2 regions of the Brevibacillus nigriterrae genome follow, and region 2 is predicted to be linked to the other one. Evidence: riboswitches for the same ligand, from Rfam matches in the RefSeq annotation. Region 2 holds a riboswitch; the other holds the start of a gene.
The links. Region 2 has a riboswitch for cyclic di-GMP ahead of ACPW7N_RS21465 (methyl-accepting chemotaxis protein). Riboswitches for the same ligand answer to the same signal wherever they lie in the genome.
Positions count from the first base shown of each region.

Region 1: another riboswitch for cyclic di-GMP. It lies ahead of ACPW7N_RS15515 (protoglobin domain-containing protein); the one in region 2 lies ahead of ACPW7N_RS21465 (methyl-accepting chemotaxis protein).

Region 1 is NZ_JBNCMT010000020.1:30,795-36,749, reverse strand. Features, by position in the region: gene ACPW7N_RS15535 (ABC transporter ATP-binding protein) at 1-486, opposite strand, end outside; gene ACPW7N_RS15530 (DedA family protein) at 646-1,284, opposite strand; gene ACPW7N_RS15525 (class I SAM-dependent methyltransferase) at 1,303-1,869, opposite strand; gene ACPW7N_RS15520 (PilZ domain-containing protein) at 2,089-2,460, opposite strand; gene ACPW7N_RS15515 (protoglobin domain-containing protein) at 2,503-3,816, opposite strand; cyclic di-GMP riboswitch class II at 3,827-3,909, opposite strand; gene ACPW7N_RS15510 (STAS domain-containing protein) at 4,080-4,472, opposite strand; gene ACPW7N_RS15505 (ATP-binding protein) at 4,469-4,900, opposite strand; gene ACPW7N_RS15500 (SpoIIE family protein phosphatase) at 4,924-5,955, opposite strand, start outside.
Region 2 is NZ_JBNCMT010000035.1:19,408-25,362, forward strand. Features, by position in the region: gene ACPW7N_RS21445 (dimethyl sulfoxide reductase anchor subunit family protein) at 1-730, shown strand, start outside; gene ACPW7N_RS21450 (4Fe-4S dicluster domain-containing protein) at 770-1,669, shown strand; gene tatA (twin-arginine translocase TatA/TatE family subunit) at 1,697-1,915, shown strand; gene moaA (GTP 3',8-cyclase MoaA) at 1,912-2,916, shown strand; cyclic di-GMP riboswitch class I at 3,216-3,301, shown strand; gene ACPW7N_RS21465 (methyl-accepting chemotaxis protein) at 3,477-4,988, shown strand; gene ACPW7N_RS21470 (hydrogenase maturation protein) at 5,012-5,955, shown strand, end outside.

The DNA.
Region 1 (5,955 bases), on a different contig from region 2:
CAAGGCCCGAGCAATACTCACCCGCTGCTGCTGGCCCCCAGAGAGCTCATTTGGACGGTGCTTGACCCGCTCATCCAAACCAACCATTGCTAACATCTCCGTCGCCCGTTTGATTCGCTCACGTCTACCAACTCCGAGAAAAGTCAGCGGCAGCTCCACATTTTCCAACGCAGTCAGGTTGGGCAGGAGATTAAATGACTGAAACACGAAGCCCATGCAACGCCTGCGAAACAGGCATAGCTGGTTTTCATTGTATTTGGAGATTTCTTCTCCATTAATAAAAATTCGCCCTTCCTCAGGTCTGGTCAAACCTGCCATCAGGCTCAACAAGGTTGATTTGCCTGAACCTGAAGTACCGCAAAGTGCGACAAATTCTCCATTGTTGATGTGCAAACCAATATCGTATAGCACTGGAACTCTCATTTTTCCCGCTCCATAGCTGTGATTTACTCTCTCTACCGTGAGTTCTCCCGGTTGATTACTCATCCCCACGACACCTCATTACTCTCTTCTCATTTTTTTCCACTTATATATGACGATTAACTAGTAATACCGTTACATCTTTTTGGAATAAATTATCTTTTTTAACTAATCCTTAATAGATTGAAAAGACCCCAAGTGTTGGCGCACCTGAGGTCTTAGATACTAATTTCGATTTGCTTCCTGTGTATATTTGCTTTGATTGCTTTGATTACTTGGCTTCCTTGTTTTCCCAACCATGATGATTATCCCGGTTATTCCGACGAAGAGAAGAACGGATAGCCAGCCATACTGTGCCACAATTGCACCAATTTGCTCAATATATTGACCAAACGTTCTCCCAATCAAAAACAATATTAGTGTCCAAACAAACCCGGTTGTATAGGAATAGAGGGCATAGCGGGCGAATGACATTTTATTAATGCCGACCAGGTAAGGGACAACATGACGTACCACCGGAAAGAAGTAGCTAATGATCAACGATCGGCTTCCATATCGCTGTATTAACGCATTCCCTTTCTCCACATAGTTACTCATTTTCTTTTTCCGCATGATCGTTTGCAAGGCTGGCGCTCCAATGGTTCTCCCGATCACATATCCGATCGAAAGCCCGGTTACTACTCCCGCATAACACAACAAAAAAGAGGGGAGTGGTTCCAATATTCCTAACGTAGTGACAAACCCTCCACTCATCACTACGACTTCATCTGGAATGGGCATTCCCACAATTCCAAGCCAAAGTAAGAAGAATAGGGCCGCATATCCGTATTGCTCAATGCCCGAAAGTACAAATGCCATATCCATGAATACTTCATCCCCCCACTAGCTTATTTTCTTGCATGTATAGATAAAGGCTGGTGGAAGATTGAATGGGACAAACTCGATGGTCACTTCTTGAAAATGTTTCTCCAGCATCTTCTTCATCTGAAGCGAATATTGAAAAGCAATAAAAAGCCCGCCAGGTTTTAACGTACGAAGGCTAGCTTGCAAGATCCTCTCTCCCTCCGCTGGTGAGAAATTCGCAAACGGCAAGCCTGATATAATGCAATCGACTTGTTTGCAATTTCGTTCTTGGGTAAACTCTGCCAAATCTTCGGCCTCCGTACCGAAATGAAACGAAGGATATTGCCGTTTCAAAGCACTGCGCATTTCATCGTCTTTCTCAATGATTACTGCTGTTGTTGCTGTTTTTTTATGAAGACTGATATATTCTGTAAACACTCCTGTGCCAGCACCTAATTCAACAATGAGATCAATTTCATTCCAGTCAACGTTTTCAAACATTTTTTTGGTCAAAAAGGTTGAACTGGGTGTCACACTGCCAATTTGACCTGGTGATTGAAGAAACTTGGTCAAAAAGGTATAACGGCTATTTGCTGCACTTAACAAGTTACTGCACCCCCAAAAGCTGGATAAGAAAAAGATAAATTCATTGCCTTCATTATCGTGGAATAATGGCGATCCAAAAACGAGCGTGCGCCGGATTATGCACTTGACTGTTGGCGGAGGATCCATCAGACCCAAGACGGATATATTGCCGCTAGTTCCTTCCGGCAGTAAATGAAAAAGAGCCTACCAATAAGGTAGACTCTTTTGAGTAGACTCTATTTATTTCCGTTGTATATTGCGTTTGGCAAACTGCTTTAATTCCCACAACAATTCTGATTCGATCGATTTATCTACATCAAATTGAACTCCGTAAGCAAAGTCCTTGCCACTTGGTTTCTTCCACACAATGTCACCAATCAGGTTTAACTGCTTGTCAATTAGTACAAATGAAAGCAAAATGCGAATTTTTGCTTTATCACTTGGAAGGTCTTGTTTGCATTCAAACTTGGCACCATGAAGGCTTATATCGTGAAGGAAGACGTGCTCTTCCATTTGAATATCATTCACGCCGTTTATTTCAACAATTGTGGACTTCGCATCTAATGGATTATTGAACACCATGCGGAACATCTCTTTGCGTTTATATTCCACAAATACTCCCTCCATCCATGTAACGGTCCACCTCTGATCGAACTAAACGTGTCTGGCAGCATGATTTAATGCTTCTGCAGATGAAGAAACCTTGATCGTCGCTGAACCAATTTCTTCGATGACAAAGACTAATTGTCCGATCTGTTCTTCGACATTCTGAATATCTGCAATACTGCTTCCCATAGACTTTACAATCTGATCAAAAGCTTCCTTCGTTGCTTTCGATTCAACCTGCCCTGTCTCAACCAAAGTCTGAACCTCTTTAATCGATTCTACTACTTCTTCTGAGAATTTGCTAGATTGAGCGATAAGCTCAGTAATCTGTTTGATGGAATGTTTGGTTTGCTCCGAAAGCTTGCGAACTTCACCGGCAACAACCGAGAAGCCACGGCCATGTTCACCTGCACGGGCCGCCTCGATTGCTGAGTTCAAAGCAAGGAGGTTTGTTTGCTCGGCAATATCCTGAACTAATCCGATGACATGGCGAATTTGATTGGAGGATTCATTTAGCTTGATGACAGTCTCTTCCATCTGCTGGGTGCTTGTGAAAATCTCTTCGATCCGCTTCTCCAAATAATTCAGGCGATCTTGTCCTTTGTAGGCGAGTTCCTGACTATCTTTTGATTTTAATGCACTTTGGCGAAATTGATGATTTACCTCGTTGCTATTCGCCACAAGCTGTTCAACCGAAGCACTTGTCTGTTCTGTTAGCGCTGCCAATTCTTCGCTTAAGGAAAGAACCTTGCTCTTTAATTCTTCTTTTACCTTTTCATATTGCATTTCTTGTTGGCGCATATTTTCCTTTTCGTACGCTTCCAACACAAGCTGTTGCTCGAAATTGAGGATTTTGGTAACAACCTTGGTAATCCGGATCATTTCTTCGCTATCTGTAATATTCTGATGAACAATATCTACTAATGTATTCTGCAAATTCTGAAATGCACCCATATACCACTTGGGAGCAAGCCCGATGTGTACATGTCGTTCGGCTACACGAATACGGCGTTGGAGGAACTCCTTGTCGATACGCCCGTTAAACATCTCAATGACATGATTTTGCAGAGTAACTTTCAGTTTATCAATGGTACTGTGTCGCTGAATAATTTGCTTCAAGAGTTCTACTTCCAATACCGATTGGTAAAAGCTTGATACGATTGCGTCCACATTTGTACGAATCAACGATTGAATGGATTTAGCAATTTGAATTTCCTCTTCAGTAAGCTGGATCATTTTCATTTGCAAATGTGTTTCGCTTCCTGGGGCTATGTTTACGGTTACTTTTTCGCTTTTCGCCTTATCAATCCATCTCTTTTGCGACTCTTGTTTCGAACCGAATGCTCTGGAGAAAAAATTCATAGTCGCGTCCCTCTCTTTGGTCGGTTGCACTACTAGCTCCAAATCATCCAAGTGCCCATATAGAGATGATTCTTCAAAGCTCCCATTTGATAAAAATATTTGTAAGAATGGCATTTTTCAACATTGTTATATTGGTAATATTTAATATATATACATTCTTAGCAATTTACAAGTAATTTCTACAAATTTCGACTCTTTTTTATGCATTTTTTGTATATATTTCCATTAAAAATGCCGACTCAATGGCCGGCTTGGTCAATACCTTAATACTCATCAATTCGAATCGTAGCATTGTACCCATTTCGCAAGGCTGCGATGGCTTCATCAACCGAAGCTGTTAGTGGGAAGAGCAGGTTCAGCTTGGAGATCATGAACAGCTCACGGATGATTTCGTCCTGGATAACGATGGCAATCTTTTGGATTCCAACTAACTTGGCGAAGTTAATTAATACCCCGAAACCGGTGCTGTCAATAAATTGCAACTCTGTCAAATCAATTATGAATCCATCTGCTTGACCAATAAATTCTTTCAGCTTGTTTTTGACCGAGTTGGTACTTCCGAATAACAGTTTTCCTTTTATACTGATTTTTTGATAACCGTTACCATTTTGAACCTGTATCTCCACAGGAGTGGAATTGTTGGACAAGTTATTCATTTTTGCGTCACCCGCTTTCTCAAACCCATAATAAACCGACCATCTTCCGCATGGTCATGCCAGACATCATCAACTAAATGACGCATGAACAAAATTCCTCTACCGTCCTCTTCCCAAATCAGGTCCTCCATACATCGCTCTTCCAGTTTTTTTTGTACTTCAAGCGGCAATCCGCCTGCAGAATCGATGATTTTGATTTCTATCTCTTCTTGTTTCACATCTATTTTCAATGATATATTTTGCTCTCTATACGCCTCGCCGTGACAACGTTTCATTGCTTCCACTGAATTAATGATTGCCTCATGAGCAGCAAGAACGAGCCTTTTGGTCTCTACTTGATTTACCCTCATGACTGTCCATTCACAAATTTGATCAAGAAACTCTACCATCTCTACTGTCGCAGGACACTCTATTTGAACATGTATCACGAGCTACCTCCCCCAAAAAATTGTTAGTGTGTCTCACCTGGCATACACACCGATACCACACAAATATCGTCTTTAGTCGTCAAGTCAGTTGTTTTCGCATCAAGCAGTCGGTCGAATAACGATTGGTGGCCTTCAAGGCTATAAGCAATAATCATGCGCTCAAGCTTTTCTCTACTATTCGCAGGTGATGGTCCGTAAGCTGCCAATAATCCGTCTGTATACAATAATAGATTACATGTTTCTTGGTAGGTCAGCTTGCCTTTTTGAAACGGGAAGGAGTCGAGAACCCCTAACGGAATGTTCCCTACATCTAAAAGTTTCAGCTCTCCCTTCTGGTGAAGATAGCCTGTTGGATGCCCTGCATTCACATATTCAATTGTTTTTTGCTTTGTATCGATCACTACATACAAACCAGTGACAAAAGTGACCATCGGTTGTTCTTCGTCTGCGAAAAGGGTAAGCATATGTGAATTCAATTCTTCCATTACCTTTCCAGGATCAGTCACACGGGTGATCAAGCCCCGAAGCAAGGCACGGATGGACATAATCACAAGTGATGCTGACACACCATGCCCCATCACATCAAGTATGATGATTCCATACCGATGCTCATCGATTGGATACCAGCTATACATATCACCAGACAACTGTTCAGAAGGCTGATACCTGGCTTCAATTGAGATATCTGCATTTTGCAGGGGCGGGGTCAACACACTTCGCTGGACTTTCTTGGCTAATTCCAGTTCATGCAAAATCTTTTCCTCCGCCAGTTTGCGAGCAGTGATGTCCTGTTTGATGGTTACATATTGATAAGGGCGTTTTTCTTCATTTAAAAAAGGAACAATCGTTGTTTCCACCCAGAAAATCGAACCATCTTTGGCTCTGTTCTGGATCTCACCTTTCCACACGATCCCTTGCGTAATTACTTTACTTACTTGCCCAAAAAAATCAGGCGCATTCTCTTCCGTATCGATAATCGAGTAATGTTGTCCAATCAGCTCATCTCTCGTATATTTGGACAACCTGCAAAAATTATCGTTAACGTACGTAATTAT
Region 2 (5,955 bases):
AACCATGAAAAAACCGTTGATGACGGTAGCCATTCTCTCTTTGGTGGGAATGGCAGCATCTACGATCCATCTTGGAACTCCGACCCATGCTTTCTATACAATCTCGAATCTGGGAACCTCGTGGTTAAGCCGGGAGATTCTGTTTACCGGGATGTTTATCTTCGGAACGCTGATCACACTTTATCTGAGCTTGAAAAACAAACAGGTGCCGGGCGGTTTGGCACTGGCGACAGCGCTGATTGGATTGGCTGACGTTTTTGTGATGAGTTCGCTTTATACGCATACATTTGTTAACGGCTGGAATAGCCTGAATACCTATGGAGCCTTCTATGGTACAACATTGATTTTGGGTTCCGTACTGGTTGCAAGCTTTATGACCGGTAGCTTGAAGACAAGCAATCGTTCTGAAGCATCTCAGGAAGTCACTCGATACAGCTTTTATGCTGCCTTAATCGGATTGGTTCTGGAATTGGTGCTTGGGGTAATTTACGGCTTCTCCATCCCAGCACCAGAGGCTATCCAAGCAACACCTGCCGTAACGCTTCTCGAATACTTGCAACCAGCCGTTCTGATCCGCTATCTGCTTGCCATTGTTGGTGTCGGTTTCATGGGCTTCTTGGCTGCAGGGAAATCTGTAAAAAATACAACTCAAGTAGCCTATTTGGCTTTAGCCATCGTATTTGTGGCTGAGTTTATTGGACGCTACGTATTTTATACATTGGGTGCCTAGTCGATTCTCAACCAAAATCTTTTTGAAGAGGTGGCTAAGATGGGTTTATTTAGTAACTGGGTAGAAAGCCTTGATTATGGGTTGGAAATACTCCCCTCTTGTACGCGCCATCGGAGTCCCCGTTCATCGTGCAACAAATGCCTGGAAGCATGCCAGAACGAAGGAATTTCTCTCGTCGATGGCAAGCCTTACATAGACAGGGAGAATTGTGTGGATTGTGGAAGCTGTATTTCCGCTTGTCCTGTTCAGGCGGTGGCGGGGATCTTCCCGAAAAGAACAGTGGTTGGCAATCAACTGGTGATCACAAGCGAGCAATTCCCTACTGTCAAGGAATTGCTGGTTTCTTATAAAAAAGGGATCAGGACGATCGTCAGTGAGGATCCGGCATTGCTAGACGAGCTGAGACAGCAAATTGAAGAAGCGAATTCTATGCTGCTTCAACTTGGCGAGCAACCGTTCACTACTGCTGTGAAGGCTGTTGAAGAAGAAGAAGTAAAGTATACGAGAAGAGAGCTTTTCTCTTTCTGGAAAAATGAAAGCCAATCACTTGTAAGGCAGTTCGCACCCGCAAAATGGCGCTTTAATCAGCAAGATTTGGACTTGACCAAGTATTATCCTGATTATCAATTCTGCAGAATCTCGCTTAACCTTGAGACTTGTACGTTATGTGCTGCCTGCCAAAGGCTTTGTGAGCGACAATGTCTTCAGCTGTCGGAAACAGGTTTCAGTATTTCGGCACAAGCCTGTTCATCTTGTCAGTTGTGTGTGGATATCTGTCCTGAGCATGCTATTTCGGTAGAAGATGGTATTGCGCCTGCTGTCTCTGTTCAATATCCCGTTTATCAGAAGCAGTGCGGGGTCTGCAATCATTCGTTTGCCACTTTGAGGGAACACGACGAAATATGTGTGATGTGCACAAAGCGCAAAGGATTTTTTTAAGAAAGTTTTATACGAGGGGTGAATTTCATGACCAGTATTGGTATTCCTGGGCTCATTTTAATTCTGATTCTTGCATTGGTTTTATTTGGCCCAAAAAAATTGCCTGAAATCGGACGAGCGGTTGGTCAAACGTTAAAAGAGTTTAAAAAATCGACTCGTGAGTTGACATCAGATGTGGTGGAAGAAATGAAAGAACAGCCAGTCAAAAATATCACAACGACTGTGGAAAGCCGAGAACAAAGATGAATAGCCTGCTCGATTCTCTTGAGAGGCCTCTTCAGGATTTACGTATTTCCGTCATTGACCAATGTAATTTTCGCTGTTCATACTGTATGCCGGAAGAAGTGTATGCCCATCGAACATTCCTGAACAAAACGGAACTATTATCTTTTGATGAGATCGAAACAATTGTTCAGGCGTTTGCGCATCTTGGAGTGAACAAATTAAGACTCACAGGTGGAGAACCTTTACTTCGGAAAAACCTTGCAGATTTAATCAGAAAATTATCTGGTATTTTCGGAATTGACGATATTGCTTTAACGACAAACGGCTATTATCTCCCCTTGTATGCTCAAGCGTTAAAAGAGGCTGGATTAAAGCGGGTGAATGTAAGTTTAGACGCAATGGAAGATTCCGTTTTTCAAAAAATGAACGGGAGAAACATCAAAGTCGGTACGATCTTAAACGGAATATTTGCGGCGCAAGAAGCGGGGCTTGAGGTAAAGGTGAATATGGTCGTTCAAAAGGATGTGAACGATCTCCAAATTATACCAATGGTTCATTTTTTTAAAAAGCACAAAATTACGTTAAGGTTTATTGAATTTATGGATGTTGGAAATTCAAATGGTTGGAATATGGATCAAGTGGTCACTGTTCAGGAGATTCATGATCGGATTCAAGCCCAGTATCCTCTAAAAGCAGTCACATCCCGGTATTTTGGAGAAGTGGCGAAGCGCTATCGGCATGTGGGGACCCAAGCTGAAATTGGATATATCTCTTCCGTCTCGAATGCATTTTGTTCAACCTGTACACGGGCTCGTTTGTCTGCTGATGGACAGATTTATACCTGTTTGTTTGCCAACCAAGGATTTGATCTCCGCAAATTAATGAGAGAAGGAGCTTCACTCGAAGAAATTGTATCCTCTGTAAAAGAAATTTGGAATGGACGGACTGACCGGTATTCTGAAGAACGGTTACATTATACAAACAAAGAAAAAAAGATAGAAATGTATTATATTGGTGGTTGAAATATCTTTCTTTCGATTGGAAGCATAAATTTGCCTGAATGGCAGACTTATGCTTCTTTCATTTTCGCTCCCCCTTGTTAGCTTTATCAATCTTCGCCTCCTACATAATATATCTTGAACATGACTATCTTCTAATTCAATAAAGGCCAACGGTGAAATTTGCAATTAATACAACTTGTGGCAAAAAAGTAAATTTAATAATAAAGTGATTTTTTTTACTGTCGTTTATTGTTGTAAAATGTTATTATATTTCAGATGATAAATGGTTAATCTTTCCTATTGTTATCTATAAATTTTACTAGTGACAAAGGCAAACTCATTGAAAGGTGAGGACGCAAAGCCACGGGTCTAAAGCTCTATGAGCCACGATAGCCGGGTTGCCGAATAGCTGATAAGAGGATGGCTATTCTTAGATAGTCATCTTTTTTATTTTCAACATTCACTCTTATCTATTTTTCCAACAAGAAGATGTCAGATTGGCGAAAGAAGTCAAAAAATCTTTTTCAATCAAACCAAGTTGTGTTTGAAATAAATAAATATTGGGAGAGATGAAAGTGTTAATGAGTGTTAAGAATCGCCTTATACTGATTTTGTCTTCAATCGTTTTACTGTGTTCAGGTCTTGTTCATTTTCTTCATCATTCAGTAAATTTATTTCAGCATATGGAAGTTTCAAATGTTGAAAGATCAGGTTTAGTAACAAACGGTTTCCTTGTATTTCCTATGATATTATTTATCGTTACCATTGTGCTTTACCGGATCAATAAAGATCATCCGCTCATTCCACTTTTCAATACACTTACCATTACATTTAGCAGTATCTCCATGATTGCTGGTGGCGATGGGATGGTAGAGTATCATTTTTCCATTTTTATGGTAGTAGCAATAATAGGTTACTACGAGAGTATCAAATTAACATTGATCATGACTGTGATATTTGCGATTCACCATATTGCTGGTTACTTTCTCTTTAGTCAATATGTTTTTGGGAACATGCAGTACTCTTTTTCAATGGTCCTTATCCATGCTTTGTTTTTATTAGGGACTTCTGGTGCAATTATTTGGCAAACAATCCAAAAGCAGAAATTGCTTGATGTCTTGGATGAAAAGGAACAGAGTCAACAAATAGTAAGTGGAATCATAAGAAAATTGTCTTCCACCACTGAAAAACTAATGAATGCTTCTTCTCAATTAAAGAGTAATTATGAATCGAATCAAATGGCTATCAAGGAGATATTTTCCCACATTCAAGAGGTTTCGAGCGGTGCTAGTATCCAAAAAAAGCAAACTATTGATAGTGCACAGATAATCGAAGAAGTAGCATTAAATATTCAACAAATTACAGAAACGTCAACGATTGTATCAAAAGCGTCATTAACGACTACACATGAGGCTGAACATGGTGATGCGATGATACAAAAAACAGTCAAGCAGATGAGTTCGATCAATGACACAGTTAACACTACGTCTGAGACAGTTAAATTGTTGGATAATCGTTCAAGAGAGATCCAGGAAATTGTCGGATTAATAACAAATATTGCTTCGCAAACGAATTTACTGGCATTAAATGCAGCTATCGAGGCAGCAAGAGCGGGAGAGCACGGAAAGGGATTTGCTGTAGTTGCGGATGAAGTAAGAAAATTAGCTGAGGAATCTGCTATCTCTGCAAGCAAGATTGCTGGTATTATTCAGACAATCCAATCGGAGACGAACACATCCATGAAATCCATGGATCAAGTGATCAGTGAAGTAAAAGCCGGATTAGAGCTTGTGCAGGAAACAGGAGAAATATTTGAAAGAATACATACGTCTATTGATGAAGTAGCTGATCAAATTAAGAGGATATCATACTCAACGGAAGGGGTTTCAGGTGGAGCACAAGAAGCATTAGCATCTATTCAAGAAATGGCATCTTTTGCAGAACAAGCATCAACTAACGCTCAAAATATAGCAACCTCATCTGAACAGCAACTATCATCTGTGGAGAATCTTTCTACTCTCATTTCTACACTTAACGAGATTACGTTCGAACTACAAGATTTGATTGAAAAGACGAAAGAATTGAAGTTATAAACATGCCTAGAGGAGTGAGTGTAATGAAAATCCTATTTCTAACTACAGCTCATAACAGTATGAGTCGACGAGCTTATGATGAACTTACCAATATTGGACATCAGGTTGATGTATATCTGGCCATTGGGGATAGTGAAATGATTCAGGCAGTTGAAAAACACAAACCTGATTTAATTGTTGCCCCGATGTTAAAAAAAGCAATACCTGACGTGATTTGGCGTAATCACACTTGTATCATTGTCCACCCTGGGATCAAGGGTGACCGAGGGCCATCATCTTTAGATTGGGCGATATTGCATGGTGCAAGTGAATGGGGGGTAACTTTACTTCAAGCCAATGAAGAGATGGATGCTGGGGACATTTGGGCTTCCGTTAATTTCAAAATGAGAAATGCAAGCAAGAGTAATTTGTACAGACATGAAGTTACAGAAGCAGCTATGAAGGGATTGCTTTTGGCGGTCGAGAGATTTGAAAAAGGTGATTTTAAACCGGAACCACTTGATTACAGTAAAGAGGATGTAAAAGGAACTTTGCTGCCCACAATGAAGCAAGCTGATCGAGCAATTGATTGGTCTATGGGTACAGAGCAAATTGCAAAGAAAATTCGCAGTGGAGATAGTCAACCCGGTGTGTTGGATAAGATTTACGGAGAAGAATATTATTTATTTGGAGCACATGAAGAAGATGTGTTAAAAGGGAACCCCGGCGAAATAATTGCCTGGCGTGATGATGCGATTTGCAGGGCAACGGGTGATGGAGCGATTTGGATTACTCATCTGAAAAGAAAAAGCACCGATAATAGCATCACATTTAAAGTGCCAGCATTTCTTGCATTAGCGGATAAGTTAAGCAATATAGCTGAATCTCCATTAGCTTTCGACGATGAGTACGAGGGTCGAACATACAGAGAAATCTGGTATGAAGAGAAAAACAAAGTAGGCTATTTACACTTTGATTTCTACAATGG